Linked DNA regions of Constrictibacter sp. MBR-5. The protein of the gene in region 1 binds, or shares a complex with, the protein of each later gene. Links are inferred from orthologs where the notes say so. Each region holds a gene or a part of one and is shown on either strand. Other genes may lie near its edges. The genes, in order: accC and accD.

Evidence for each region.
Region 2: the proteins of accC (region 1) and accD are in contact, whole or in part, in a solved structure (PDB 8UXZ), measured with the Escherichia coli proteins. The link is inferred for Constrictibacter sp. MBR-5 from one-to-one orthologs.

Annotation. Positions count from the first base shown.
Region 1 is NZ_JBEPTK010000004.1:346,313-361,528, reverse strand. The notes cover bases 2,156-5,051. They hold accC (acetyl-CoA carboxylase biotin carboxylase subunit), read right to left. Parts: upstream 4,328-5,051; coding sequence 2,984-4,327; downstream 2,156-2,983. Other genes in these bases: aroQ (type II 3-dehydroquinate dehydratase), read right to left, coding at 4,861-5,051; accB (acetyl-CoA carboxylase biotin carboxyl carrier protein), read right to left, coding at 4,347-4,805; aat (leucyl/phenylalanyl-tRNA--protein transferase), read right to left, coding at 2,258-2,917; ABIE65_RS11780 (DUF2155 domain-containing protein), read left to right, coding at 2,156-2,249. Outside these bases: ABIE65_RS11790 (cell wall hydrolase), read left to right, coding at 1-491; ABIE65_RS11785 (MFS transporter), read right to left, coding at 497-1,720; more of ABIE65_RS11780, read left to right, coding at 1,860-2,155; more of aroQ, read right to left, coding at 5,052-5,313; ABIE65_RS11755 (amidohydrolase/deacetylase family metallohydrolase), read right to left, coding at 5,394-6,569; ABIE65_RS11750 (hypothetical protein), read left to right, coding at 6,726-7,568; ABIE65_RS11745 (glycoside hydrolase family 15 protein), read right to left, coding at 7,525-8,847; ABIE65_RS11740 (HupE/UreJ family protein), read left to right, coding at 8,971-9,498; ABIE65_RS11735 (Rieske (2Fe-2S) protein), read right to left, coding at 9,527-9,871; ABIE65_RS11730 (EVE domain-containing protein), read right to left, coding at 9,897-10,310; ABIE65_RS11725 (RidA family protein), read left to right, coding at 10,424-10,783; ABIE65_RS11720 (LLM class flavin-dependent oxidoreductase), read right to left, coding at 10,815-11,756; ABIE65_RS11715 (LLM class flavin-dependent oxidoreductase), read right to left, coding at 11,768-12,679; ABIE65_RS11710 (hypothetical protein), read right to left, coding at 12,744-12,995; ABIE65_RS11705 (tetratricopeptide repeat protein), read left to right, coding at 13,236-15,023; ABIE65_RS11700 (Lpp/OprI family alanine-zipper lipoprotein), read left to right, coding at 15,147-15,216. UniProt on the Escherichia coli protein: This protein is a component of the acetyl coenzyme A carboxylase complex; first, biotin carboxylase catalyzes the carboxylation of the carrier protein and then the transcarboxylase transfers the carboxyl group to form malonyl-CoA.
Region 2 is NZ_JBEPTK010000006.1:46,961-62,258, forward strand. Bases 12,321-15,298 are described here. They hold accD (acetyl-CoA carboxylase, carboxyltransferase subunit beta), read left to right. Parts: upstream 12,321-13,321; coding sequence 13,322-14,275; downstream 14,276-15,298. Other genes in these bases: trpB (tryptophan synthase subunit beta), read left to right, coding at 12,321-12,458; trpA (tryptophan synthase subunit alpha), read left to right, coding at 12,455-13,297; ABIE65_RS14280 (bifunctional folylpolyglutamate synthase/dihydrofolate synthase), read left to right, coding at 14,298-15,298. Outside these bases: ABIE65_RS14215 (glycosyltransferase family 4 protein), read left to right, coding at 1-995; ABIE65_RS14220 (glycosyltransferase family 4 protein), read left to right, coding at 992-2,128; ABIE65_RS14225 (histidine phosphatase family protein), read left to right, coding at 2,125-2,712; ABIE65_RS14230 (glycosyltransferase family protein), read left to right, coding at 2,709-3,881; ABIE65_RS14235 (polysaccharide deacetylase family protein), read left to right, coding at 3,878-4,678; ABIE65_RS14240 (hypothetical protein), read left to right, coding at 4,675-5,178; ABIE65_RS14245 (ABC transporter ATP-binding protein), read left to right, coding at 5,182-7,065; ABIE65_RS14250 (ABC transporter substrate-binding protein), read left to right, coding at 7,074-8,987; ABIE65_RS14255 (ABC transporter permease), read left to right, coding at 8,998-9,996; ABIE65_RS14260 (ABC transporter permease), read left to right, coding at 9,998-11,164; more of trpB, read left to right, coding at 11,244-12,320.

The DNA.
Region 1 (15,216 bases):
ACTTCAGACTGTTTCTCCTGCTTTTTGTGGGGGCAATAGGAATAACCGCCGCGGCACTCGACGCTCCGGCGCAGGCGGCCCCCATCCATCCGGCGATCGACGTCGACCGCGACGACCTGGAATGTCTGGCGCTGACGATCTATTGGGAATCACGCGGTCAGGGGCCTGCGGCCCAGAACGCCGTGGCCTTCGTCGTTCTCAATCGCGTCGCCGATCCGGCGTTTCCGGACACGATCTGCGGCGTCGCCAAGCAGGGTGGTACCCAGCGCTACAAGTGCCAGTTCACCTGGTACTGCGACGGCCGCAGCGACGTGCCCACGGAAAAGTCCTCGTGGCGCGAGGCTCAGGCCAGGGCCCGTGGGGCCCTTCAGGGCCGGCTCAAGGATCCCACCTTCGGCGCCACCTATTTCCATCATGTCAGGGTAAGCCCATCCTGGCGCGGCTCCTTCGAGCAGACCGCGCAATTGGGCCCGCACCTCTTCTATCGCTGAGCATCTTATTCCGCCGCTTGGAGCGCCGGCCGGGCAGCGGGGCGGACGCCCACTGCGGCGCCGACCCCGAGCAGCAGCACCGCCGCCACGAACCAGATGACCAGCGAGGGTTTGCCGCCGTCGAGCATGAGGCCGATCAGCAGGGGCGCCAGGGCAGATCCGGCATCCAGGCCGGAATAGACAAAGCCGAAGACCCGCCCGCTCGCGCCCTTCGGCGTCGCTCCCCGGACCAGCATGTCCCGTGACGGGGTAGTGGCGCCGGTCAGGAAGCCCGCCGTGGCGACGATCGGCATCAGGGCGGCGCCCGCGGCCGCTGGTGACCCCACGAGGGCGAGCAGGGCGGCAGCGCCGACCAGACCGACCGACACGACCAGAGAATGGCGCGAGGAGCGGTCCGCCAGAATTCCGCCCACGATCACGCCGGCCGAAGCGCCGAGAAGAAACCCGGTCAAGGCGGCGTTCGCCGTCACGAGTTCGATTCCGTGCAGTGCGAGAAGTGTCGCGGGAAGGAAGTTCTGCACGCCGATCAACGCCAGGCTGAGCAGGAAGAAATAGAGGAAGCACAGGAGGATCGGGCGCGCGAAGAGCGGTGCCAGCCCGAGTGCGGGCTGCTGGTCGGAAGCCTTCGCCGAGGGGCGGTCTTCGTTCAGATGGTGGCGTTGGAAGAACAGGGCGGCGACGATCGGAAGCCCGGCGCACCCGACGGCGATGAGCGCGCCGCGCCAGCCGAGGAAGGTCGCCAGGGTGAGCACGGTCACCGGTGCGACGGCCCAGCCGAGGTTTCCGCCCAGCGTATGGATGCCGTAGGCGCGGCCGAGCCGCTGTTCACGGATCGAGGACGACAGGATCGAGAAATCCGCCGGATGAAAGACGCTGTTGCCAAGGCCCGCGAGCATCACGAGCGGCACGAGCACCCCGTAGCTGCCGGCGAAGCCGTAGCCGATGGTCGCCAGCGTGAGGAGCCCGAGGCCGAGCAGAAGGACGACCCGCGCACCGAACCGGTCGACGAGGAATCCGGCGACGGGCTGTGCGACCCCGGAGGTCCCGTAGAACAGCGCCATCAGGAGGCCAAGTTCGGCATAGCCGACGCCGAAATCGGTCCGCAGCAGCGGAAAGAGCGGCGGCAGCACGAGCTGGTAGAAGTGGCTGCCGGCATGACCGATCCCGATCAGGGCCATCACGCGGCCGTCCCGGCGGATCGCGCCGCGCGTGTCTGCTTTTGTCCTCACGCGCATGGTCCTTTGGGTCGCGTGGCGGGGTCGAAGCGACTATAGACCGGTGGGTGGCATCGGGCGACGGCCCGACCGGCTTGCACCCCGGCTCGCCACCGCGGGGGTGGCGGACGCGTCGAAGGATTTGGGTGAGCGCATGCGACAGGTACCGGCGGCAGTGGTCTGCCTGATGATGATAGGGGCCAGCATCGGCAGTCTTCCGGCAGTCGCCCAGCAGCAGGCGACCTGGAACGACCGCGATGTGGCGGTACTCCAGGGCCTGGACAAGATCACCGCACGCGTCTGGACCTTCGAGGCCCGCGTCGGTCAGCAGGTGCGCTTCGGCACGCTCGAGCTGAAGGTGGAAGCCTGCCGCAAGCGCCCCCCGGAGGAGCCGCAAGACAGCGCCGCCTTCGTGGACATTCGCGAACTGCCCGTGGCGCCGGAGAGCCTTCCGCTGTTTCGCGGCTGGATGTTCGCGTCGAGCCCGGCGCTCTCGGCACTGGAGCATCCCGTCTACGACGTCTGGGTGCTCGAGTGCAAATAGAGACGGCGCTACCCGTCTTCGCTCCCGAAGGTGCTGCCCTTCAGGACGCGGTCTAGCCCCTCGTCGCTCAGGTCGAGGGGGAAGGCCGCGTCGGTGGAGACGGCTTCGGCCAGCATGCGCCGGTATTGCGAGCGCGGGATCTCCACCGCACCGAACGTCGCCAGATGCTCGGTGACGAACTGGGCGTCGAGCAGCCGGAAGCCCCCGGTTATGAGCCGGGCGACCAAGTGGACCAGGGCGACCTTGCTGGCGTCGCGCACGCGGCTGAACATGCTCTCGCCGAAGAAGGCGCCGCCCAGGGCGACGCCATAGAGGCCGCCGACCAGGCGCCCGTCCTGCCAGCATTCCACCGTATGGCAGTTGCCCATCTCAAACAGGCCGCCGTAGAGGCGCACGATCTCAGGGTTGATCCAGGTATCGCTGCGGTCCGGGCCGGGATCGGCACAACCGGCGATCACCGCGTCGAAGTCGCTGTCGCAGCGGATTTCGAACGCGCCGTTGCGGACCGTCCGGCGCAGGCGGCGCGGAACGTGGAAGCTCTCCAAGGGCATGATGCCGCGGCGCTCCGGATCGATCCAATAGACCGTCTGAGCGTTGCGTCCCTCGGCCATGGGAAAGATACCCGCGGCATAGGCCCTGAGCAGAAGTTCCGGCGTGACCTCGATCACGATTGGCGTGCCCGTGTCATACCGCCCATCATGACCTGCCCGGACGGCGCCGCCGCGGCACAGGCGTCAATCCTGCTCCGCCATCCATCGTTCGAGCCAATGGATGTCGTAGTCTCCGGCGGCGAAATCCGGGGCTGTCACGATCCGGCGATGAAGGTCCAGATTGGTCTCGATCCCCGCTATCACATACTCGCCGAGCGCCCGTTGCAACCTCTGCCTGCACATGTCGCGGTCGCGACCGTGGACGATCAGCTTTGAGACCATGCTGTCGTAGTGGGGCGGCACCATGCAGCCGTCGTAGAGGTGGGAATCGATGCGGACACCGATGCCACCGGGCGGATGATAGCCCGTGACGCGGCCCGGCGAGGGGACGAAGGTGCGGGCGTGCTCGGCATTCACGCGGCACTCGATGGCGTGGCCGGAAAACCGGATGTCCGACTGCGAATAGCCCAGCGGCTCTCCGGCGGCGACCCGGATCTGTTCGCGCACGAGGTCGATGCCGGTGATCGCCTCGGTGATCGGATGCTCGACCTGGATGCGGGTGTTCATCTCGATGAAGAAGAACTCGCCGCCCGTGTAGAGGAATTCCATGGTCCCGACGCCGCGATAGCCGATGCGGCGGACCGCGTTCGCGGCGATCTCGCCGATCGAGGCGCGCTGCTCCGGGGTCAGCGCTGGCGACGGCGCCTCCTCCACGACCTTCTGGTAGCGCCGCTGCAGCGAGCAGTCGCGCTCGCCGAGATGGACGACGTTGCCGTGATTGTCGGCGAGGATCTGCACCTCGATGTGCCGCGGCCGGTAGAGATAGCGCTCGAGATAGACCGCGTCGTTGCCGAAGTTCGCCTGCGCCTCGCGCTTGGCCATCGACAGTGCGCGTTCCAACTCTTCGGGCCGCTGGGCGAGCTGCATGCCCTTGCCGCCGCCGCCGCCGGCCGCCTTGATCAGGACGGGAAAGCCGATCTCGTGCGCCAGGCGGATCGCCTCGCCGTCGCTCTGCACCGGGCCGTCGGTACCCGGGACCACCGGCACGCCGGCTTCCTTCGCCGCGCGCTTCGCGGTGATCTTGTCGCCCATCATCGCGATGTGCTCGGGCGTCGGCCCGATGAAGGTGAAGCCGTGCTCCTCGACCATCGCCGCGAACCCGGCATTTTCCGACAGGAAGCCGAGGCCGGGATGGATCGCGTCGACGTCGGCGATGCTGGCGGCGGTGAGCAGAGCCGCCTTGTTGAGATAGCTATCGCGCGACGCGGGCGGGCCGATGCAGACGCTCTCGTCGGCGAGGCGGACATGCATCGAATCCGTATCGGCGGTCGAGTGGACGGCCACCGTGGCGACGCCGAGGTCGCGGCAGGCGCGCTGGATGCGGAGCGCGATCTCTCCGCGGTTGGCGATCAGGACCTTGCGGAACACGGGCGCCCCCGTTCGACGGTCACTCGACGATCATCAGCAGTTCGCCGAACTCGACGGGCGAGCCGTTGGCGACGACGATCTGCTTGACGGTGCCGCCGCGCGGCGCCGGTATCTGGTTCATCACCTTCATCGCTTCGACGATGAGCAGCGTGTCGCCCTTCGCGATCCGGTCGCCGACCTTCACGAAGGAGGGCGAGCCGGGCTCCGGCCCCAGATAGGCGGTTCCGACCATCGGCGACGTCACGGCGCCCGGATGCGTGCGGTCCAGCGCCGGGGCGGCGGGCTCCGCCGCCTGCTCGACCGGCGCGGGAGCCGGCGCCGCCGCCGTTTGCGGCATCACTGTCGTCGTCTGCACCGCGGTCCGGGCCACGCGGATGCGCTTGCGGCCGTCGTCGAACTCGATTTCGGTCAAGCCGGTCTCGTCGATCAGTCCGGCGAGCCGCCGGATCATATCGGCGTCGATGTCGAAGGCTGGCATCGTCGATTGCGTTCCCGTCACAAGTTTCGGCCCGTCATGCGCGATGGCATGCCGATCAATTCTCCGGCGCGATCCCGAGGATGGAAGCGACCGCATCGATCGCGAGTATGTAGCTTTGCCCGCCGAAGCCGCAGATCACCCCCTGCGCGGCCTGTGACACATAGGAGTGCCGCCGGAATGCCTCGCGACGGTGAACATTGGACAGATGAACCTCGATCACCGGAACGTCAAGCAGGAGCAGGGCATCGAGCAGCGCGATGGAGGTGTGGGTAAACGCCGCCGGATTGATGACCACGGCCGACGCCTGCCCGCGCGACGCGTGCACCCAACCCAGCAGTTCCGCCTCGCTGTTGGTCTGGCGGAAGTCGATCTCCAGCCCCAGCGCTCCCGCCCGGGCGCGGCAGTCGGCCTCGATGTCGGCGAGGGTCTGGCGCCCGTACACCTCGGGCTGCCGGACGCCCAGCATGTTCAGGTTCGGGCCGTTGAGCACCAATACCGGCAGCGGCATCGCAGCCTCATTCGCAGTCTAAACGACGTTCGGGGCAGGCGTTACCCCACCCCGAACCGCACTGCAAGCCTGCCGATGGGTCAGAACCAGGTCTCGGGCGGCCCGGACAGGTCCGGGAGCGGCACCGCTTCGCGCCATGCGCCGCCGACGACCATGCCGCGGCAGGCCAGCCGCTTGCTGCCGTCGAGTCGCTCGCCGATCGCGTCGCGATAGACGAAGTCGCCGTCTTCGATGTCGATCACCGTCGCATCGCCGGGGCCGCCCGGTGCCAATACGCCGAGTTCCGGCCGGTTGATCGCCTGGGCCGGTGCCACCGTGGCACAGCGAATTACGTCGCCCAGGTCCATGCCCAGGCAGACGAACTTCGACATCGTGTCGAGCACGTGCGGCGCCAGCCCCACGATGCTGAGGACGTGCACGTCGCTGCTGATCGTGTCGGGCAGGAAGCCGGCATCGAGCATCGCGCGCGCGGAGGCGAAGCCGAAGGACCCGCCGCCGTGGCCGACGTCGAAGATCACGCCGCGGGCGCGTGCCTCGAGCACCTCCGGGCGCACGCCGCCGCGGGGCAGGGCGGGACCGCCCGGGAAGGGACGGAAGCAGTGCGTGAGCACGTCACCGGTGCGCAGGCGCGGCAGGACGTCGTGCCGGGTCGGCGGCGGATGGTCGAGATGCGCCATCAGCGGCAGGCCCACCTGCTCCGCGACCTCCAGGGCCAGCTCGAAGGGAGCCGCGCCCATGCTGCCGCTCGCCACGCGGCCGACGCGAACCTTGATGCCGACGACGAGGTCGCGGTTGGCTTCCGCCACGCGGACGCACTCGTTGAGGTCGAAGAGGCGCAGATCCTGGGCCTCGCCGACCATGACGGTGCGGCTGAACGCATAGATGCCGGCATAGGAAAGGTTCAGGTAGGCGACCACGCGGACCGGCGCCGGCTCGATGATGAAGCGGCGGAAGCCGTGGAAGTTGCCGGGGCCGGCGCTGCCGGCGTCGACCAGCGTCGTCGTGCCGCTCGCGGCCGCGACCGCACCGGGGTCGACGCCGAGCGAGGTGCCGCCCCAGTAGACGTGAGCGTGCAGGTCGATCAGGCCCGGAGTGACGATCTTTCCCGACACGTCCTGGACGACGGTGCTCGGCTTGACGGAGAGGCCCGGACCGATGGCCTCGACCTTGCCGTCGCTGAACGAGACATCGGCTATCATGTCGACACCCCGGCCGGGATCGATCACCCGTCCGCCGCGCAGGATCAGGTCCGTCATGCTCACCTCGCCGTGCGATCCGATTCGTATCGCTCAGAGTAGAGGTACGGCCGGTGCCCGCAAACCAATTCCGAAGTTCCGACCGCGCCGCGCCGGAAGCAGTGGGCGATGCGACAACTGACGCGCGGCGAGGCGCGCGCGTAGCATGCGATTTCGATGCATTGGGAGGTGCAGGTCGTGCCGTCCGTATTGACCGAATACTGGCCAGCCGTAGCGGCGATCCTGGATGGCGCGAACCCTAGGCATCGTTCCGTTTGCATGCGCGTGAGCGGACTGAGACCGAAAGATTTCGACGGACGCGCCGCGGTGCGTTCACTCCTCGCCTCTGTGAAGCGCCACTGGCCGGAAAGGCCGGTAACCCGAACGACAAACAATTGGAACCTTCGGCGTGAAGTGCCGCCATTCGTGACGCGCAGCCCTGAAGTGGCGCTGGAGCGGACCATCGCGGCGCGCGCGTCTGGAGCTTGGTTCTGCCAGATGTCGACGGCCAGCGGCATCCATGGATCAGCAAGCGACAAACGTCGCGCCATCGATCTCGTCCATCATCCGAAAGACGGGCACTATCGTTTCATCGAACTGAAGATCGGAAGCGACAACCCGCTGTATGCGCTGTTCGAAGCACTGGGATATGGCTTGATCTACCTGATGTCCCGGCGCTCTCGGTGCGGCTTCGGATATTCGGATCGCGATGTCATGTCGGCGCACGCGATAGAGATGACCGTCCTAGCCCCGCACGCGTTCTTCGATTACCGCCGAACGGGAGACAATGCCGCCTGCACGTACGATCTGAACTGGCTGGAGGAGGAACTGTCCGAGGGGCTGCAGGAAGTCGCAGGCGACGATGTCTCCATGGTCCTGAATTCAGTGGGCTTCGAGCCCGGCAGCAGGCTCGAGGATTCCGCTGCCTCGGTGATTGATCTTTTTGAGCGCCGTGCGTTTCACCTTCCGACACGGTCTATCCGCGAGATGCCGCGGCCCGTCGGGCCTGATGGGCCGTGACGAAGGCGGCATGGCTCCAGCCGAGATCCTTGGCCGAGGACGGTTCGCCGGTGCGCTGGTCGAACTGCTCGGCCAGCGCGCCGTCTTCGCGGGCAAACCGCCGGACGGTCGACATGTAGGCGTCCCCGGCGGCGCACTCGGATCGGGCATCCTCGGCCGACCGGGCGGCCCGGCTGCGGCGGTAGTGGAATTCCGCCGCGGCCAGCGTGGCGAAATGGTAGGCGCCGCCGCTGTAGTAACGGTCGCCGCGGAAGCGGCCGAGTGCCGGCGCGTGACCCTCCGGCCGGTCGGCGTTGATGGCATAGTCGGCGGCGAATCGCCGCGCGAGCTCGGCGAGGGTCGCGGTTACGCGCTCGTCCAGCACGCTGTGCCGGCCGCCCTCCAGGGCCGCGTGGAGCACGCCGAGAACGACCGCGATGTCGGGCTGGGACGGGCCCGCCGGATCGGCCGCCTCGCGGCTCAGATAGCATCGGGCCGTCTCGCTCCAGCACGCCTCCAGCGAGGGGGGAATTACTGCGGCGGCCGAGCGCCGCCGCATGGCCGCCGCCGGATCCGAGGCCGCGATCCGGGTGGCACCGCGCCGAAGTGCCGCGAACTGGACGATCTGCGTGTGGTAGTGCCGGCCGGTCACGTCCTCCCACAGGTCGATGCAGGCGGCGCCGGCATTGTCGGCGGTATAGTCCAGGTCGGCGCGCAGCAGCGCCTCGAGCCCGTCGCAGCCGAACCCGGCCGCGTCGGCGCGCATCAGGGTCAGGGCGCGCAGGGCCGGGCCATCGTGCTGCGGCCGGCCCCAGCGGATGGTGTCGAGGGTGCCGTCCGGAGCGAAACGGACCTCGCCGGGAATGCGGTCGCCTTCGACGCGTACCAATTCCTCGTCGGGACGGACGAACTGCAGGAAGTCGGGCCTCGCCCTGGCGCGCGGGCCGCCGTGCTCCAAGACATCGCGTCCGCGCAGACCCGCGAGGCCGAGGCTGAACCGGACATGGTCGCGGATGTGACCAGCCCAATCGGCCGTTTCGTCCCCGGCCGCGGCGAGCCGGACGGCCGCATCCATGACCAGGGCCGAGTCCCTGATCCAGTGGAAGAAATAGTCGGGGTCCGGGTCGTAGTCGGCGAGCACCGGCGAGGCGACGACCGAGCCCGGCGCCGGCACCACCGTCATGCCGAAGCCGGGACGATGCTTGACCAGGCCGGTGGCCGAAACGCACGCCGCCATCCGTCGTGCGGACAGCGCGAACTGCCGGTCCATCCAGGTCTGCAGCGGTTCCGCCGCGAGCATTGTCGCACCCCTTCCTAGACCGGTGCACCGTAGGCGCGCGATCTGCTAAGTGGTACCGAAAATGCACGGACGACGGATCGCGAGGCGATGAACGCCTGCGCCGTCACATGGGGGTTATCGAGTATGTTCAAGGGTTTGGCTGCCGGCATCGCCGTCGCGCTCGTTTCCGGTGCCGCATCGGCCCATACCGGCGACGGCGCACACACGCATTCGCTCGCGGCGGGCTTCGCACATCCTTTCACCGGGATCGACCATCTGCTGGTCATGCTGGCGGTGGGTGTCTATGCGATCAGGGCCACCGCGCGCGCCTGGCTGCTGCCGGCGCTCTTCGTCGCCTTCATGCTGGTCGGCGGGATGCTGGGCGCCTACGGCGTGCCCGTCGCCTATGCCGAAGAGGGCATCCTGGCGTCCGTCGCGATCATGTCGGTGCTGGCACTCGCCGCCCCGCGCATCCCGCTGCCGGCGGTGGCGCCGATCGTCGCGGCCTTCGCCGTCCTGCACGGCTTCGCCCATGGTGCCGAGATGACGGCGGGCGGCAGCTTCCTCGAATATGCGACCGGCTTCGCCCTCGCCACCGCGCTGCTGCATGCGGCCGGCGTCGGTCTGGGCGCCCTGGCCCGCGGGCGCTTCGCCGCATTGCGGCGCGCCTGAGCGTTCCGCACCCTTGCGAGGCCGGCGGCTAGCTGTCGCCGGCCAGTACGACGTTGCCGGCTTCGACGCTGACCGGCAGCGCTTCCAGGCTGTCGCCGGCGCAGGGCCCTTCGACGCAGAAGCCGTCCTCGATTTCGAAATAGGCGCTGTGCGCGTGGCAGATGAGGTGGCGGCAGCCGCGGTCGACCAGGCGCGACACCGTTCCCCAGTCGAGCGGGATGCCCTCGTGCGGGCAGCGGTTCAGGTAGCCGAAGACGGCGTCGTCGCGGCGCACGATCACCGCCTTGCGCGGGCCGCCCGGCCCGTCGAGCAGGAAGGTGCGCGCATCGCGGTCCGGGATGTCCGCCAGCGCGCAGACGATCCTGCCGCTCACGTCCGTCTCTTTTGAGACTGCGTCCTCACGGTTTCACGCCGGCCATTTTGCAGATCTTCTTCCACGCCTCCGGCGGCACCGGCGACACCGACAGGCGCGACTGCCGGACGAGCGGCAGGTCGGCGAAGTCGGGGTCGGCCTTGATGTCGGCGAGGGTGACCGGGGTCTTCACCGGATGGAGGGCGCGGACCTTCACCATGCCCCATTTGCCGCTGTCGTCGGTCGGGTCGGGCTGGTGCGTCTCCGCCACCTCGACGACCCCGACGATCGCCTTCTCGCCGACCGAGTGGTAAAAGAAGCCGCGGTCGCCGACCTTCATGGCCTTCATGTTGTTCTGGGCCTGATGGTTGCGCACGCCGTCCCATCCGCCGACGCCTTCGCGCACCATGTCGTCCCACGAATAGGTCTCGGGCTCGCTCTTGAAGAGCCAGTAGGCCATGATCCCCGCTCCCGCCGAATTCCGCGCCCGCCTTCATGCAGGGTCGGCGCCGGGGAGGCAAGGGGCAGCGACAGAGGGGCGTCGCCCGACGCCCATCCGATGGAGGCTAGACAGTGACGATCCAGCGTTTCGACATCACCACCGGTCCCGGCCCGCGCATGAGCCGCGCCGTCGTCAACGGCGACATGGTCTATCTCTGCGGCCTGACGGCCAAGGACACCACCCAGGACGTGAAGGGCCAGACTCAGCAGATCCTCGACGCCATCGACGGCTACCTGGAGCGCTGCGGCACTTCGAAGTCGAAGCTCCTGACCGCGCAGCTCTGGCTGACCGACATGTCGAAGTTCGCCGACATGAATTCGGTCTGGAACGCCTGGGTCGATCCCGAGAACCCGCCGGTGCGCGCCTGCGTCAACGCGCAGCTGGCACGGCCGGAGATCCTGGTCGAGATCATGGTGACGGCGGCGAAGTAGCTCGCGTACGGCTGTAGGAGCGGGTCCGCTCCTACAGCACCTTCTGTCGGGCGTTGATCCGTTCGATCTCGGGGATCACCTCGGCGATCAGGCGTTTCGTCTGCTCGATCATTTCGGCGTCGCCCGTGCCTGTCGGGCGGAGCACGAACTTCGATATTCCGGCGGCGACATACTCTTCGATGCGCGTGAGGATGGCGCCGGCGTCGCCCACGGCGAAGTGCCTGCGGGGATCGCGCTTCGTGCGTTTGGCGAAGGCGCCCATGCGTTTCGGCAGATCTCCATCGTCCCAGCCGCCGAAGCGGAAGTGGAAGCCGGTGCCGTAATGGTCGTCGTCGATGCGCCGGCCGCGTGCGGCGGCCTCCTCGCGGATTGCGGCGACGACGGGGGCCACTTCTTCGGGAAGTTCGGATCCGGCCTGCCAGCCGGTGCCGATTCGGGCCGTGCGCCGGATCGCGACCTTGCTGGAGCCGCCGATCCACATCGGCAGGTCCTTCTGCCGCGGGCGCGGCGCGATGCTCGCGTCCTTGATCGTGAAATGCTTGCCCGCGTAGCTGAAGCTCTGCTCGCGCCAGAGGCCGGCGATGATGTCGAGCGCTTCGTCGGCGACGGCGCCCGAGCCCTGGGACGTCAGGCCCATCGCACCCCAATCGGGTGCGATCGGGCTGCCGACGCCGAATGCCGGCAGCAGCCGTCCGCCGCTGAGATAGTCGATGGTGGCGCACTGCTTGGCGAGCAGGACGGGCTCGCGCAGCCCGGCGGAGGCGACGTTCATGCCGAACTTGATGCGGCGCGTACGGCCCGCCAGCGCCGCCATGACGCTCATGCATTCCAGGTGCGGGACCGTCGAGACGAGGCGGTCCGTCTGCCACAGCGAATCGACGCCGCCCTCCTCGCAGAGGTCGACCCAGCGCCAGAAGGCCCTCTCGTCCGAGAAGGGAAAATCGGCGAGGCCGAGCCCGACACCGACGGCCATGCGCGTCTCCCTCAGCCGGTGAACGTGTCGAAGGATTCCTGGATCGCCTTCATCTGGTTTCCCGCGGCCGAGGAGGGGACGATGATCGGCGTGCGGATGCCGGCGTCGTACCACTTCGCCAGTTCGTCGCGCACCTTGGCGGCCGGTCCGAACATGGTGACGTCGGCCAGCCAGCGGTCGCTGAGATGCTTGGCCACGTCGTCGGTGCGTCCTTCCGCGATGGCCTTCTCCACGCCCTCCATCTCCTCGACATAGCCCGCCTCCTTCCAGTAGGCGCGATAGTTCGGCAGGTGGGCGTAGCTGGTGAGCGTCCGGCGGTTCACGGCCTTGGCCGCCTCGACGTCGTCCGAGATGCAGGTCGGGATCATGCAGCCGATGAAGAAGTCGGGGTCGCTGCGCTTCGCCTCCGGCAACGCTGCGAGCGATTCCGCCATGTGCGAGCGCGCGCCGTTGGCGAACACCATGCCGTCGCCGACCTCGCCGGCCAGCGCGATCATCTTCTTGCGCATGGCGGCGAGGATCACCGGCGGCAGCTTGCCGATGCGCTCCACCTTGCGCAGCCGCTCGACGAAGGCGCGCGTGTCGGCGAGCGGCTTGCCGGCCTGCAGGCCCATGCGCGCCAGGCTCGGTGCATGGCTGATGCCGATGCCGAAGCGGAAGCGTCCGTCGGAGACTTCGTGGGTGAAGGCCACCGTCTGGGCGTAGTCTTCGGGCGGCCGGGTATAGATCGGCGCGATGGCCGTACCGAAAGGGATCGTCTTCGTCGCGAAGGCGAGCGCCTCGGTCAGCGCCATGCCGCCGAAGCCGCTCGGGCAGTAGATGCCGGCGAAGCCGCGGCGCTCCATCTCGCCGGCCGTTTCCAGGGTGGCCTTGCGGCGTCCGGGCACGGCGGCGAGGCTGATGGCGGGCATGGTCAGGGGCATTCGGGGTTTCCTTGTCGAAAGTCTTCATTGTAGTGCGCGGCGCGATTTTGCGCCGTGGGGCAGGTCAGCTCGTGATCCGCTTCCAGTAGGTGTCCTTGGTCGGGATCTTGCGGAACTCGTAGCGGTCGTAGCCGCGGTGGTTGAGCACCTCGCCGGCGTCGCCCTTGCCATCTACCCGCCGCTCGTCGCGCTCCGGGCCGCGCGCCGTGCGGAAGGTGCAGTCGCCGATGAAGAAACTCATGATCCTGTCGACGTCGCGGCTGTTGAACGGGTCGTTGATCTGCTGGAGCAGATCATCCGTGACCTTTCCGCTCATGTCGTCAACTCCTCGGACAGCTCGACCGCGACAAAGCTTAGTCGTGCCCGCCGAAGGCGTCCATGCAGGGGCCCAACAATGGTCGTCCGCGCGCTTGGGGGAGAGAGCACGATCCTTCGCCGATCGACGCGACCGGATTCTCTTGCGGAATCACGCATCGGGTGTGACCCTGACTGCAGGCGCATGCCTTCGGGCATGAGAGTGTCGATCCGTCCGTCAATATGAAGCGGAGGTTCCACCATGCGTCCTGCAACAATCGGTACTGCCGTTGCCCTGTGCACGATTGCGCTTTCCGGGACAAGCGCGTCGTGGAACACGGCGGGAGATCCTGCATCCTTCGCGGTTCCGCCGCCGCCATTGGGGGCGAAAGCGATCTGTCTGGCTGCTGCGCCGACCGAGACGAAGCCTTTCGCGGTCGAACCCGCCCGCGCGGCCGAGCGGCTCTGGTTCCTGCGACCGGACCTGTCGCCCCCGTCGCTCATGGACGGCCTCGGCGATCACGGCTACCCCGTCACTACGTCGAGCGAAGAGGCCCAGCGCTTCTTCGACCAGGGCCTGAACCTTGCTTACGGGTTCAACCACGCGGAGGCCGCACGGGCCTTCAGGCACGCCCAGAAACTGGATCCGGCGTGCGCGATGTGCTTCTGGGGCGAGGCGTACGTGCTCGGCCCCAACATCAATGCACCCATGGCACCGGAGGCGATCGCGCCCGCCTACGCCGCTGCGCAGCGCGCGCTCGCGCTGGCGGACAAGGCCACACCGCACGAGCAGGCACTGATCGCCGCGATGGCGAAGCGTTATGCGCCCGCCGCCGCCGATCGGCGCCCGCTGGATCGCGCTTATGCCGACGCCCTGGCGGCGGCGGCGGCCCGCTTCCCGGCGGATGCCGAGATCGCCGTCCTCTACGCCGAAGCGTTGATGGATCTCCAGCCCTGGGACTACTGGGAGAAGGATGGGGTTGCGGCGAAGGGCCGGATCGCGGACGCGGTGGCGAGCGTCGAGCGGGTGCTTCGCGACAATCCGCGGCATCCGGCGGCCATTCACTTCTACATCCATCTGGTGGAGGCGTCAGATCGGCCGGAGCGGGCGGAGCGTTTCGCCGACGCCCTGCGTACGCTGGTGCCGGCTGCGGGACACCTGGTCCACATGCCGTCGCACATCTACTATCGGATCGGCAGGTTTGCGGACTCTCTCGATGCGAACCGCAAGGCGGTCGCGGCGGATGAGGCCTACATCGCCGGATCGTCGCCGCAAGGCCTCTATCCGGGCGCCTACTACCCGCACAACATTCATTTCCTCATGACGTCCGCGCAGATGGGCGGCGACGGCGCCACCGCGGTGGCCGCGGCGGAAAAGCTCGCAGGCACGCTCGACGATGCGATCGTGCGGGCGGTGCCGTGGATGCAGGCAGTCAAGCAGGCGCCGTACTTCGCGCATGCGCAATATAGTCCGCCAGAGGTGATCATGGCGGTGCCCGATCCCGGCGACGGGTTTCCGTTCGTCCAGGCGGCTTGGTACTATGCGCAGGGGATCGCGCTGTCGTCGTCAGGAGACGTGGCCGGCGCCCTGCGACAGGCTGACGCGATCGCAGCGATCGAGAGCCGCCACAAGGGTCCTCTGGCGGAACTCGAGGCCGGCGGGCTTCCGACAGGCGCGGTCCTTGGGATTGCGCGCTTGGTCGTGACCGCACGAGCGGCCCGCGCGCAGGGGGACTTGGCCACGGCCCGAGATGCGCTCGCCCAGGCGGTCGCCCTCCAGGACGGCATCGCCTACATGGAGCCGCCCTTCTGGTACTACCCGGTCCGCCAGTCGCTCGGCGCGGTTCTGCTGGAGTCCGGCGACGCGAAGGCGGCGGAAGCGGCGTTTCGTGGGGCGCTGGTGCAGTCCCCGAACAACAGCTGGGTGCTCTACGGCCTCCGCGAAGCCTTGCGGCAGCAGGGACAGGCGGCGGGAACTGCGGAACTCGACAGGCGTTTGGGGCAGGTCTGGATCGGGCCGGACCGATCGCTCGATCTGAAGCGACTGTAGGTCCGTCGGACGTCGTCGGGGCGACCCGGCAAGAGCCTTGCGCCGGTCACGGGCCATCGGCACACTCCGGCGCGCCGAAGTCGTCGCGCGGAGCGACACAACTTGAAGGACGGATCGAATCTGATGATCGCCAATCGCCGAATTGTTACGCGAGTCATGGGGCCAATGGCCGCGATCGCACTCCTCGCCGGTT
Region 2 (15,298 bases), on another replicon or contig:
ACATGCGCCGCGATCCGACGCCCAACCGCGGCCGCCGCTTTGGTCAGGCGCTCGTCCTCGCCGCCGAGCTGCCGGAGGATGTCGACCGCCTCTACGTGCACTTCCTGCACACGCCAGCCTCGGTCGGCTTCTATGCGAGCCTTCTGCGGCGGCTCCCCTGGTCCGTGTCCGCGCACGCCAAGGACATCTGGACCATCCCCGACTGGGAGAAGGCGGAAAAGCTCGCCGCGTGCGAGTGGCTGGTCACCTGCACGGCGTCGGGCGCCGAGCATCTCGCCGGGATCGCCCAGCGCGGCGGCCTGCCCGATGACCGGGTCGAGCTGATGTATCACGGGCTCGACCTGTCGCGGTTCCCGGCGCCGCCCGTGCGGCCTTCCCGCGACGGCAGCGACCCTGCCGATCCGGTGCGCATCATGACCGTAGGCCGGGCGGTCGAGAAGAAGGGCTTCGAACAGCTTCTCGACGCACTCGCCGCCCTGCCGTCCACGCTGCACTGGCGGCTCCTGCACATCGGCGCCGGGCCGAAACTCAAGAAGCTGCAGCAGCAGGCGGCGACGCTCGGCATCGCCGACCGCGTGGAGTGGCTGGGGGCTCAGCCGCAGGACGAGGTGATCCGCCGCTATCTCGCAGCGGACCTGTTCGTGCTGAACTGCCGGATCGCCGAGAACGGCGACCGCGACGGCCTGCCGAACGTCCTGATGGAGGCGCAGGCGCTGGGACTGCCCGTCGTCTCGACGCGGGTATCGGCCGTGCCCGAACTGGTGGAACACGGGCACAACGGACTGCTGGCGCCGCCGGACGACCCGGCGGCACTCGGTGGGCTCGTCGCCGAACTCATCCGCGATCCGGATCGCCGCGCAGCCCTCGGCCAGGCCGGCACGGCGGTCGTGCGGTCGCACTTCTCCTTCGAGGGCGGCATCGAACGGCTGGCGCGCAAGCTCGGTCTGGAACGGGACCGATCCCCGACACCGGCGGTCGCCGCAGCCGGGCCGTGAAGCGGATCGCCTTCTATGCGCCGCTGAAGCCGCCGAACCATCCCGTGCCGTCGGGCGACCGCCGCATGGCGCGGCTTCTCCTGGCCGCACTGGCGCAGGCCGGCTTCGCGCCGGACGTCGCCTGCCGCTTCCGCAGCCATCCGCACGGCGAGCCGGGAAATCAGCCGCGGATCGCCGCCGTCGGCGCCCGCCTCGCCGAACGCCTGGCAGCAAGGCTCGCCGGTCCGGCGCGCCGGCCGAGCGCCTGGTTCACCTATCACCTCTATTACAAGGCGCCGGACCACCTCGGCCCCGCCGTCGCCGCCGCCCTCGGGATCCCCTACTTCCTCGCCGAGGCGTCGTTCGCGCCGAAGCGCGCCGGCGGGCCGTGGGATGCCGGCCATCGCGCCGTGGCGCACGCCGTCTCCGCAGCCAGCGCGGTCTTCTGCATCAATCCGAACGACCGCGCCTGCCTGCTGCCGCTGGTCGCCGATCCGGCACGCCTCGTCGACCTGCCGCCCTTCCTGGACGACGCGCCGTACCGTGCGGCCCACGACATCGGCCCCGCGCTGCGGGCGGCCCTGGCGATCCGCTTCGACCTGCCGCCGGACGTCCCTTGGCTGCTCGCCGTCGGCATGATGCGCCCGGGCGACAAGCTCGCCTCCTATGCGGCACTCGCCGACGCCCTGCGGCGCCTCGCCGGCCGCCCCTGGCGCCTGCTCGTGGCCGGCGACGGACCGGCGCGCCCGGAGATCCTGCGGCTGTTCGCGGCCGCCGGCCTCGAAGACCGCCTGTATCTCCTCGGCGAACTCGCCCAGGAAGACCTTCCCCAGGTCTATGCCGCCTGCGACCTGATGACCTGGCCCGCCGTGCGCGAGGCCTACGGCATGGCGCTGCTGGAGGCCCAGGCCGCCGGCCTGCCGGTCGTCGCCGGACGCACGGACGGCGTTCCCGCCACGGTCGCCGACGGCGAGACCGGGTCGCTGGTCACGCCCGGCGACGCGGGCGCTTTCGCAGTCGCGGTCGCGTCGCTCCTCGACGATACACTGCTCCGACAAAACATGTCCGCCCGCGCCGTCCAGCGCATCGCCGCCCGCCACACCGTCCCCGCCGCCGCGGACACCCTGCGCCGCATCATGGAGCCCTGCCTATGACCCTCTTCGCCGTCGTGCGCCACGGCGTCACCGACTGGAACATCGAGGGCCGGATGCAGGGCCAGCGCGACACCGCCCTCAGCGAACAGGGCCGGGCGCTGCTCGCCAAGCGGCGGCTGCCGCCCGAATTCGCGGACTTCGACAGGATCTGCAGCCCGTTGGGCCGCTGCCGCGAGACGGCGGAAATCCTCCTCGGTGCGCCCTGCCCCGTCGACGATCGGCTGAAGGAACTCCATTGGGGCGCATGGGAGGGGCAGCTCCGCGAGGCGCTGCGTGCCGACCCGGCCAGCGGCTTCCGCGAGCAGGAGGCGCGCGGCGTCGATCTGACCCCGCCGGGCGGCGAATCCCCTCGCCAGCTGCAGCAGCGGGTCCGGCCGCTGCTCGCCGAGGTGGCCGCCGCCGGCCGGCCGGTGCTGGCCGTCACGCACAAGGGCGTCATCCGCGCGATCCTGTGCCTCGCCACCGGCTGGAACATGCTGGGCAAGCCCCCGGTCAAGCTCGACTGGGCCTGCGTCCATCTGTTCCGCCTCGACCCCGACGGCACGCCCCGCCTCGAGCGCCCCAACATGAGCCTGGAGCCGTGACCCGGCCCCGCCTCCTCTTCTGGGTCCAGCACCTGCTGGGCATCGGCCACCTGCGCCGGGCCGCGACCCTGACCCGCGCGCTGCGCGCCGCGCAGTTCGACGTGACCCTGGCCTCGGGCGGCTTCCCGGTTCCCGGTCTGTCGGTCGGCACTGCCGACTTCGTCCAGCTGCCGCCCGCCCGCGCCGTCGACGTCTATTTCAAGGACCTGCGCGATGCGGACGACCGGCCGCTCGACGACGCCTGGCGGGCCGACCGGCGCCGACACCTGCTCGACCTCTACGACAGCGTGCGGCCCGACGTCGTCCTGACGGAGCTCTTCCCCTTCGGCCGCCGGCAGTTCGCCTTCGAAGTCGAGCCGCTCCTCGACGCGGCCCGCGCCGACCCGCGGCGCCCGCTGATCGCAGCCTCGGTCCGCGACATCCTCGTCCAGCCGGGCAAGCCGGAGCGTATCGACGAGATGATCGCGCGCGCCGAGCGCTGGTACGATCAGGTCCTCGTGCATGGCGATCCGGCCCTAGTCGGGTTCGAGGAGACCTTCCCCCGCCTCGCCGCGATCGCCGCCCGTGTCCGCTATACCGGCTACGTGGTGGAGAGCCGCCGCCGCCCGACGTCACCCGAGGATGGCGGCGGGGATGGCGGCGAGATCCTGGTCTCCGCCGGAGGCGGTGCGGTCAGCGAGCCGCTTCTGCGCGCCGCCATCGCGGCCCGTCCCCTCACCCGCGCGGCCGCAGCGCCGTGGCGCATCCTCGTCGGCCACAGCCTCCCCGACGCGGTGTTCGCGGACCTGAAAGCCGGATCGGAGGCCGGCGTGACGGTCGAGCGGGCGCGCCCGGATTTCACGCGCCTGCTGCGCAGCGCGCGCCTGTCCATCTCCCAGGGCGGCTACAACACCGTCATGGAAGTCCTGGATGCCCGCGTGCCGGCGGTCATCGTTCCCTATGCCGGCGGCCTGGAGACCGAGCAGACCCTGCGTGCCGAGCGGCTCGCGGCACGCACGACCATCCAGGTGGTGCCGGAAGAGGCGCTGGATCCCGCCCATCTCGCACGCGCCGTCGACAACGCGCTCGCGGCCGGCCCGCCCACACTCGACAGCCTGGACATGGCAGGGGCCCGCGCCACGCCGCGGCTCCTGCGAACGGCGCTCGCCGCGCACCGGCGGACACGATGAGCGCCGCGGCGACCGAGGACTGGGATGCGCTCGACGCCGAGCTGGACCGATGGACCGCCGCCGGCCGCACGGCGACCTTCTGGTGGCGCGACGACGACGCGGTGGACGACACCCCGGCTCTCGGGCGCCTTGCGGAAGCGGCCGACGCCGCGCCGATCGGCCTCGCGGTCATCCCCGCCGGTGCCACCGAGGCGCTCGCCGCACGGCTCGCGGCGCAGCCCGGCTGGACCTGCCTGCAGCACGGTTTCCGCCACGCCAACCATGCACCGCCGGGGGAGAAGAAGGCCGAGTTCGGGGCCCATCGTGCCGTGGCGGACATGCTTGGCGACCTGGCGCACGGCCGCCGGCTGCTGGAGCCGCTTTTCGGCCGGCGCTTCCTCCCGATGCTCGTTCCGCCCTGGAATAGGATCGCCGCCGAACTGGCCGCGGCATTGAGCCGTGCCGGCTACCGCGGCCTGTCCGCCTTTGGAGACAAGGCACTGCCCGCGCCGGGCCTGATCCGGCTGGATTGCCATTGCGACCCCGTCGACTGGCACGGCACGCGGGGGTTCATCGGAGTGCAGGCGGCCTTGGCCCCGCTCCTGCATCATCTGCGCGCCCGCCGTTCCGGCGACGCCCCGGACCGGGCGACCGGGCTCCTGACCCACCACCTCGCCATGGACGACGCCACCTGGAGATTTTGCGCGATGCTTCGGCAGAGAACCGCGCTACACACCGCGGCGCGATGGGTGGCGCCAGCGGCAGCGATCGCAGCCGCTGACGCACGGAACACCGAAGCCGACCGGATCGAGGAATGACCACTTACCGCTATCCGATGTCGTCGCTGGCACCCGACTACGGACGTGCCGCAGGCGGCTTCTTGCTGACGGCCGGGCCGATTCCCTGGCTGGGCGACAGTGGGCTGGCGCAGATCATCCTCGGCGTCCTGGCTCTGGTATTCCTCGTGTTCGGCCTGTCGACGCTGCTGCGTCAATTGACGGCCGTCACTCTCTCCGCCGACGGGATATCGACCTCGGGTCCCCGACCGGCTACCGTGCGCTGGCAAGAGATCGACAGGATCGACCTGCGGTACTTCTCGACCCGCAGGGATCGCGAAAAGGGCTGGATGCAGTTGCGGCTCGGGGGCAGAGATCAGTCGGTGTCGGTCGACTCGACTCTCGAAGGGTTCATCGACATCGCGCACGCCGCCGCCGAGGCGGCCGGGGTGCACGGCGTGACCCTGTCACCCGTCACCGAGGAGAATTTCCGCGCGATCGGCATCGAGCCGCCGCCGCCGTCCACGCCCGTCGGCGACTGAACGATGGCTCACCTCCTCGATGTCCGTGACCTCCGTGTGGATTTCCGGGTCCACGGCGGAGTCATTCGGGCGGTCGAGGGCGTTTCCTTTCGCGTCCCCCACGGCAAGACGGTCGCCCTCGTCGGCGAATCGGGATCCGGCAAGTCGGTCACGGCCCAGGCAGTCATGGGCATCCTGCCGCACGTCGCGAAGATCACCGGCGGCTCGATCCTGTTCGACGACCCCGCGACGCCCGGACAGCCGCCAATCGACATCGCCGCGCTCGACACCGACGGCGCACCCATGCGTAGGCTCCGCGGCGGCCGGATCTCGATCATCTTCCAGGAGCCGATGACCTCGCTGTCGCCGCTCCACACGGTCGGCAACCAGGTCTCGGAGGCCTTGCGCCTGCACCGCGCCGCCGGACAGGCGGAGGCGCGGCGCATCACCGAGGAGATGCTGGCGCTGGTCGGATTTCCCGATCCGTCGCGCGCCTTCGACACCTACCCGTTCGAACTGTCGGGGGGACTTCGCCAGAGGGCGATGATCGCCATGGCCCTGGTGTGCCGCCCGGCACTGCTGATCGCAGACGAGCCGACGACCGCGCTCGACGTCACCATCCAGGCGCAGATCCTCAAGCTCATCAAGGACCTCCAGGCCGAACTCGGCATGGCGGTGCTGATGATCACCCACGATCTCGGCGTGGTCGCCAACGTGGCCGACGAAGTCGTCGTCCTCTATCACGGACGGGTCGTGGAATCGGGGCCGGTGCAGGAGATCTTCGAGGCGCCCGGCCACCCCTATCTGAAGGCCCTGCTCAAGGCCGTGCCGCGCTTCCACATGCCGCCCGGCGAGCGGCTGGTGCCGATCCGCGAAGCGCGATCCGAGACCGGGCACATGATGGCCGCGCGTGAACGCAAACCGGTGGCCGGTTCCCGTCCCATCCTCGACGTCCGCGGGATCACGAAGGAGTATTCGATCCGCAAGGGCGGGATCCTGACCCGCACCCACAGCCAGATCCGCGCCGTGGACGACGTCAGCTTCTCCATCCGACGGGGCGAATGCCTCGGGCTCGTCGGCGAGAGCGGCTGCGGCAAGACCACGCTCAGTCGCATCATCATGCGCGCGCTCACGCCCGATTCCGGGCAGGTCCTCTACGACGACGGCGAGCGGCAGATCGACCTGATCGGTCTCGGCGGCAGGGATCTCTTCGACTATCGGCGGCGGGTCCAGTACGTCTTCCAGGATCCCTACAGCGCGCTCAACCCGCGCATGACCGTGGCGGACATCATTGCAGAACCGCTGATCATACACGGCATCGGCGACGCCCGGCGCCGCACGGAGACGGTCCGCGAACTTCTCAGCCTCGTCGGCCTCGACGTCCGCCACCTCAACCGCTATCCGCACAGCTTCTCCGGCGGCCAGCGCCAGCGCATCGGAATCGCTCGGGCCCTGGCCCTGCGCCCCGACCTGCTGCTCTGCGACGAGCCCGTCTCCGCACTTGACGTGTCGGTTCAGGCGCAGATCCTCAACCTGTTGAAAGATCTGCAAACGACGCTCGGGCTGACCTACCTGTTCGTCTCGCACAACCTCGCCGTCGTCGACTATATGGCGGACAGGATCGCGGTGATGTGCGGCGGCCGGATCGTCGAACTGGCACCGGCCGGCGCGCTCTTCCGCAATCCGCTGCACCCCTATACGAAGGCGCTGCTCGCCGCCGTTCCGGAGCCCGACCTCGCCCATCCGCTCGACTTCGGGCGCCTCATGGACGAGCGGGCGTCAAACCCTGGCGCGTGGCCGGAACCGTTCACGCACGATCCGCAGCGGCCGACGCAATGGCTCGAACTCGGCGACGGCCATTTCGTGCGCGCCCGCCCCTCCGCCGCCCTCGAAAAGCTGGTCGCCTGAGCATGACGATGCGCCGAACCGTTCTCGCTCTTCTGGTCGCGACGGCATGTTCCCTTCTGCCGGCCGCAGGCGCCATTGCGGCACCGGTCGACGAGGCGCCGGTGCTGGCGGCCCGCGTGAAGGACGGCAGCCTGCCGCCCATGGCCGAGCGGCTTCCGCAGACGCCCAATCGGGTCGCCACCCCGTTCGCCAAGGACAAGGCGGGGAAATATGGCGGCCGGATCTACATGCTCATGGGCTCGGCGAAGGACATCCGCCAAGTCTATGTCTACGGCTACGCGCGGCTGGTCGGGTACGACAGGGACCTGCAGATCGTCCCCGACATCCTCGAGTCGGTCGACAGCGAGGACGACCGCGTCTTCACGCTCCGCCTGAGGAAGGGCCATCGCTGGTCGGACGGCCGGCCCTTCACCAGCGACGACTTCCGCTACTGGTGGGAGGACGTCGCCAACAATCCCGACCTCAGCCCCAGCGGCCCGCCGGTCGACCTGCTGGTCGACGGAGCCGCGCCCACCGTGACCTTTCCGGACGCGACCACCGTCCGCTACGCGTGGAAGTCTCCCAATCCGGCCTTCCTGCCGGCGCTCGCCGGCGCGTCGCCGACGATCATTTATGCGCCTGCGCACTATCTGAAGCCGTTCCACCAGCGCTACGCCGACCCGGCGGAACTGGCGGCCCGGGTCGAGGCGGCGCGTCAGCGCAACTGGCAGTCGCTGCACAACAAGGTCGACAATCTCTACCGCATGGAGAACCCCGACCTGCCGACCCTGCAGCCCTGGATGAACACGACGCCGGCGCCGGCGCAGCGCTTCGTCTTCGTACGCAACCCGTACTTCCATCGCGCCGATGCCGACGGACGCCAGCTGCCCTATGTCGATGAGGTCATCGTCAACGTCGCGGCGCCGGACCTGATCTCCGCGAAGAGCGCCGCCGGCGACACCGACCTCCAGGGCCGCTATCTCCGCTTCAGCGACGTGCCGTTCCTGAAGCAGAACGAGAAGCAGCAGAATTACGAGGTCCGCCTCTGGCGTACGGGCAAGGGCTCGCACATCGCCCTCTACCCGAACCTGAACATCGAAGACCCCGTCTGGCGCCAGGTCTTCCGCGACGTCCGTTTCCGGCGAGCGCTCTCGCTGGCGCTCAACCGGCAGGAGGTCAACAAGGTCCTCTTCTACGGGCTCGCCCTCCCCGGCAACAACACGCTGCTGCCGGAGAGCCCGCTGGCGAGCGACGACCTCCGCAATCGCTGGGCGATCTTCGACCTGGCGAAGGCGAACGCCCTGCTCGACGAGATGGGGCTGAAGCGCGGGCCCGACGGCATCCGTCGCCTGCCCGACGGACGGGCGCTGGAGATCATCGTCGAGACGGCGGGCGAGAGCAGCGAAGAGACCGACGTCCTGCAGCTCGTCCACGACAGCTGGCTGAAGGCCGGCATCAAGCTGTTCAGCCGCCCGCTGCAGCGGGAGGTCCTGCGGAACCGCATCTTCGCCGGCAGCACCCAGATGTCCGTCTGGTCGGGGTTGGAAAACGGTCTCGCGACGGCTGCCATGTCCCCGGCGGAGCTGGCGCCGACCAGCCAGCAGCAGCTGCAATGGCCGAAATGGGGCCAGCATCACGAGGCGGCCGGCAATGCCGGCGAGCCGATCGACATGCCCCAGGCGCGCGAACTGATGGACCTCTACAAGTCATGGCGCAACGCCGGCTCGATGGCGGAGAAGGAGAAGATCTGGCGCCGGATGCTGGAGATCCACGCGGATCAGGTGTTCAACATCGGCATCGTCAGCGGCATTCTGCAGCCGATCGTCGTCTCCAACCGCCTGAAGAACGTGCCCGAGAAGGGCTTCTGGAATTGGGATCCCGGTGCGCATTTCGGCATCTATCGGCCGGATACGTTCTGGCTGACCGGCTCGCGCGACCGCTGAGCCGCACACGATGGTCACCTACATCGCCCGCCGCCTGCTGATCATGATTCCGACGCTGATCGCGATCAGCATCATTGTCTTCATCATCATCCAGCTGCCGCCGGGCGACTATCTCTCGACGCAGATCGCCGAGATGCAGGCCCGCGGCGAAGCCGTCGACCAGGGCAAGATCGAGTTCCTGCGCGCCCAGTACGGCCTCGACCGGCCGATGCACGAACAGTATCTCGTCTGGGTCTGGGGCCTCCTGCACGGCGACCTCGGCTATTCCTTCGAGTACAACCTGCCCGTGGCGGACGTCGTCGGCGAGCGCCTGTTCCTCACCTTCGTCGTCTCCTTCTCGACCATCCTCTTCACCTGGGCCGTGTCGTTCCCCATCGGCGTCTACTCGGCTACGCACCAGTACAGCTGGACCGACCACGGCCTCACCTTCCTTGGCTTCCTGGGCTTGGCGACGCCGAACTTCCTGCTGGCGCTCGTCCTGCTCTATCTCGGCAACGTCTGGTTCGGCGCGTCGATCGGCGGCCTGATGGACGAGCAGTATATCGGCCAGCCGATGAGCATGGCGAAGTTCGGGTCGATCCTCGGTCATCTCTGGATCCCGGTGATCGTCATCGGCACGTCGGGCACGGCCGCCATGATCCGGCGCCTGCGCGCCAACCTGCTGGACGAACTGCACAAGCAGTATGTCGCCACGGCGAAGGCCAAGGGCCTGCCGCCCTTCCGCGCGCTGGTGAAGTACCCGCTGCGCATGGCGCTCAACCCGTTCATCGCCGACATCGGCAACCTGCTCCCCCAGGTCATCTCGGGCGCGGCGATCGTCTCGGTCGTGCTGTCGCTGCCCACGACCGGGCCGATGCTGCTGTCGGCGCTGCGCAGCCAGGACATGTATCTGGCCGGATCCTTCCTGATGTTCCTGGCGATGCTGACCGTGGTCGGCGTGCTGCTGTCCGACCTGGCCCTGGCGATGCTCGACCCACGCATCCGCCTCGGCGGCTCGGCGGAGCGCTAGCATGGCCACCGAACCCGTCGATCGCCTGCCCCACTTCGTATCGGACGCGCCGTTCGATCCGTATTCCGTCGAGAAGCTGACGCCGGAGCAGGAGCGCTACTACCACGCCACCCAGTGGCAGCTGATGTGGTGGAAGCTGCGACGCCACAAGCTCGCGGTCTTCTCCGGCATCGTCCTTCTGCTGCTCTACGGTTCGATCCTGGTCACGGAAGTTCTCGCGCCGTACAACCAGGAGAGCCGCGACATCGATCATATCTACGCCCCGCCGCAGCAGGTGCACCTGTTCCACGAGGGCAGCTTCGTGGGTCCGTTCGTCTACGGCTACCGCAGCACCCTCGACATGACGACCATGCAGCGCGTCTATGTCGAGGACGAGAGCAGCGTCCAGCCGATCCGCTTCTTCTGCAGCGGCGATCCCTACTTCTTCTGGGGCGTCATACCCTCCCGCTTCCACCTCTTCTGCCCGGCGGAGAACGGCACGCTGTTCCTCCTCGGCACCGACCGCCTGGGCCGCGACATGCTTTCGCGGATCATCTACGGCACCCGGATCTCGCTGACCGTCGGGCTGATCGGCATCACCATCTCGTTCGCGCTCGGCATCGTCATCGGCGGGCTCGCCGGCTATTACGGCGGCTGGGTCGACAGCCTGACCCAGCGGTCGATCGAGGTGATCCGGTCCTTCCCGGAACTGCCGCTCTGGATGGCGCTTTCCGCAGCGTTGCCAGTGACATGGAGCCCGATCCTCATCTATTTCGGCATCACGATCATCCTCGGGCTGCTCGACTGGACGGGTCTGGCGCGTGCCGTGCGCTCGAAATTCCTGGCACTGCGCGAGGAGGATTTCACGATGGCGGCGACGCTGATGGGCGCCAGCCCGGCGCGCGTCATCGGCCGCCACATGCTGCCCAGCTTCGCCAGCCACTTGATCGCGTCGGCGACCCTCTCGATCCCCGGCATGATACTGGGCGAGACGGCCCTGTCCTTCCTCGGCCTCGGCCTGCGCCCGCCGATCACCAGCTGGGGCGTCCTGCTCACCGAGGCGCAGAACATCAACGCCGTCGTCCTCTATCCCTGGCTGCTGCTGCCCACCGTGCCGGTCATCATCACGGTCCTCGCCTTCAACTTCCTCGGCGACGGCCTGCGCGACGCGGCGGATCCATACAGGTAGGCGAACCGGGACCTTTCCCGGTTGGAATGGCCGGGCCGCAGGGCTATCTTCCGCCACCACGCAAGCCAAGGCCCGCGCCATGAGTCCCGAGCCCAATACCTACCGTGCCGGTCCCGACGAGCGCGGCCATTTCGGCATTTTCGGCGGTCGCTACGTCGCCGAGACGCTGATGCCGCTGGTCCTGGAGGTCGAGCAGGCCTATCGCGCCGCCCAGGCCGACCCGACGTTCCGGGCCGAGCTCGACTACTATCTGAAGCACTATGTCGGCCGGCCGAGCCCGCTCTACTACGCGCAGCGCCTGACCGAGCACCTCGGCGGTGCCAAGGTCTACTTCAAGCGCGATGAGCTGAACCACACCGGCGCGCACAAGATCAACAACGTGCTCGGCCAGATCCTGCTGGCCCGGCGCATGGGCAAGCCGCGGATCATCGCCGAGACCGGCGCCGGCCAGCACGGCGTCGCCACCGCCACCGTCTGCGCCCTCTTCGGCCTGCCCTGCGTCATCTACATGGGCGCCGTCGACGTCGAGCGGCAGGCGCCGAACGTGTTCCGCATGCGTCTCCTGGGCGCAGAGGTGAAGGCGGTCGAGTCCGGCTCGCGCACCCTCAAGGACGCGATGAACGACGCGCTGCGCGACTGGGTCGCCAACGTCGAGAACACCTACTACTGCATCGGCACCGCCGCCGGACCGCATCCGTATCCGGAGATGGTCCGCGACTTCCAGTGCGTGATCGGCGACGAGGTGCGCTGGCAGATGGCGGAGGCGGAAGGGCGCCTGCCCGACAGTCTGGTCGCCTGCATCGGCGGCGGCTCGAACGCCATCGGTCTGTTCCACCCCTTCCTCGACGATCCCTCGGTAGAGATCTTCGGCGTCGAGGCCGCCGGCGACGGCGTCGACACGCCCCGGCACGCCGCGTCGCTGGCCGGCGGGCGCGCCGGCGTACTGCACGGCAACCGCACCTACCTGCTGCAGGACGGTGACGGCCAGATCGCCGAGGCGCACTCCATCTCCGCCGGCCTGGACTATCCGGGCATCGGGCCCGAGCATGCCTGGCTGCACGAGAGCGGGCGCGTGAAATACGTGTCCGCGACCGACAACGACGCGCTCGAGGCGTTCAAGCTCTGCGCGAAGCTGGAGGGCATCCTCCCGGCACTCGAGCCGGCGCACGCGCTGGCGCATGTCATGCGCATGGCGCCGACCCTGCCGAAGGATCACCTGCTGGTCATGAACCTGTGCGGCCGCGGCGACAAGGACGTGTTCAGCGTCGCCCGCTCGTTCGGAGTGGAACTGTGAGCGCCGCAGCCTCCCAGGGTCGCATCGAGCGCCGCTTCGCCGCCCTGCGCGCCGAAGGCCGCGGCGGCCTCGTCACCTATGTCAGCGCCGGCGACCCCGACTACGGCACGTCGCTCGAACTGGTGCGCGGACTGCCCGGCGCCGGTGCCGACGTCATCGAACTGGGCGTGCCCTTCACCGATCCGGCCGCCGACGGCCCCGCCATCCAGGCCGCCGGCCTGCGCGCGCTGAAGGGCGGCATGACGCTGAAGCGCACCCTCGACATGGTGCGCGCCTTCCGCGAGACCGACGGCGAAACGCCGATCATCCTGATGGGCTACTACAACCCCATCCACAATCACGGCGCCGAGCGCTTCGCGCGCGATGCGGCCGAAGCCGGCGTCGACGGCCTGATCACCGTCGACCTGCCGCCCGAGGAGGAGGACGAGCTGCGCCTCCCGGCCGAGGCCGCCGGCCTGCGCCTCATCCGCCTGATCGCGCCGACGACGCCCGATGCGCGCCTGCCCTACGTGCTGGAGCATGCCGGCGGCTTCATCTACTACGTCTCGATCACCGGCATCACCGGCACGCGCGAGGCCGATGCCTCCGCCGTCGGCGAAGCCATGCAGCGCCTCAAGCGGGCCACGGACCTGCCGGTGGCCGTCGGCTTCGGCATCAATAGGCCGGATCAGGCTGCGGCCGTGGCCCGCGTCGCCGATGCCTCCGTCGTCGGCTCGGCGATCGTCCGACGCATCGCGGCGAACCTCGACCCGCACGGCAAGGCCAAGCCGGAACTCGTCGAGGACGTCCTCGGCCTGGTCCGCGACCTCGCCAGCGGCGTCCGCGGCGCCCGAGAGTAAAGAAGCGCAGATGAAGAAGACCGCATGAACTGGCTGACCAACTTCGTCCCGCCCAAGCTGCGCCAGCTCGTTGTCCGCGACACGCCGGAGAATCTCTGGCTGCAGTGCCCGAACTGCTCGCAGATGCTGTTCCATCGCGATCTGGAGAAGGCGCACAAGGTCTGCACCCACTGCGGCCACCACATGCGCCTCGGTGCCAAGGAGCGGCTGGCGCTGATGTTCGACGACGGCGCCTACACCCTCGCCGACCTGCCGCCCGTCCAGTCCGATCCGCTGCGCTTCCGCGACCAGAAGCGCTATGTCGACCGGATGAAGGACGCCCAGAGCAAGACCGGCCTGCAGGACGCGGTGCTGGTGGCGGAGGGCACGATCGGCGGCATGCCGGCCGTCGCCGCCGCCTTCGCCTTCGAGTTCATGGGCGGCTCGATGGGCATCGCCGTGGGCGACGCCATCCTGCGTGCGGCGCGGCTTGCGGTGGAGAAGCGCGCGGCCCTCATCGCCATCCCGGCGTCCGGCGGCGCGCGCATGCAGGAAGGCATCCTGTCGCTGATGCAGATGCCGCGCACCACGGTCGCCGTGGCCGAGGTGCGCGAGGCGGGGCTGCCCTACATCGTGGTGATGACCGATCCGACGACCGGCGGCGTCAGCGCCTCCTTCGCCATGCTCGGCGACATCGCGATCTCCGAGCCGGGGGCCGCGATCGGCTTCGCCGGCCAGCGGGTCATCCGCGAGACGATCCGCGAGACCCTGCCCGAAGGGTTCCAGCGCGCGGAGTATCTTTTCGCGCACGGCATGCTCGACATGGTCGTCCATCGCCATGAGATGCGCGAGACGCTCGGCCGCATCCTCGGCATGCTGATGCACCGTGTCGAGGCGGAAGACCCGATCGCCGACGAACTGTCGACAGTCCTGCCTGACGAGGACGTGCAGGCGCCATCGATTCCTGCGGGCGCCGACGCGGCGGCGAAGCAGGAGTGACGACCCGCGTGGAGGTGTAGGAATGAGCGCCAGCGGCGCCGTTCTGGCGCGGCTGACGCGCCTCCATCCCAAGCTGATCGACCTGTCGCTCGGCCGCATGGAGCGCCTGCTCGAACGGCTCGGCAACCCCGAGCGGCGCCTGCCGCCGGTGATCCACGTCGCCGGCACCAACGGCAAGGGCTCCGTCACCGCCTACCTCGCCGCCATCGCCGAGGCGGCCGGCCTCGCCGCCCACGTCTACACCTCGCCGCATCTGGTGCGCTTCAACGAGCGCATCCGCGTGGCCGGCCGCGAACTGTCCGACGACGCGCTGGTCGAGGTCCTGGAGGCCTGCGAACGGGCCAACGGCGACGACCCGATAACCTTCTTCGAGGTGACCACCGCCGCGGCCTTCCTCGCCTTCGCCCAGGCGCCCGCCGACCTCTGCATCCTGGAGGTCGGCCTCGGCGGCCGGCTCGACGCGACCAACGTGATCGCCCGGCCCGCCGTCACGGCGATCACGCCGGTCTCGATCGATCACGTCCAGTATCTCGGCGACACGCTCACCGCCATCGCCGGGGAGAAGGCCGGCATCCTCAAGCCGGGCGTGCCGGCCGTCGTCGGCCTGCAGCAGCCGGAGGCGCTCGCCGCCATCGAGCGCCGTGCGGCCGAGATCGGCGCACCTCTCCATCGCGCCAGCGTCGAATGGCACTGCACGCGGACCGCCGACGGCTTCGACTGGAAGGACGGCGCGACCAGCCTCTCCCTGCCCCGCCCTGCCCTCGCCGGCGAGCATCAGGTCGACAACGCCGCCCTGGCCGTCGCCTGCATCCGGCACCTCGCCGTCCCCCGGATCACAGAGGCCGCGCTGGCCCAAGGCATCCGCGACGCCCGCTGGCCGGCGCGCCTGCAGCGGCTGCGCACCGGTCCCCTGGTGGCGATGCTGCCGCCCGGCTGGGAACTATGGCTCGACGGCGGCCACAACCCCGCCGCCGGCGCGATGATCGCGCAGTACGCGGCCACCGCCTGGACCGACATGCCGAC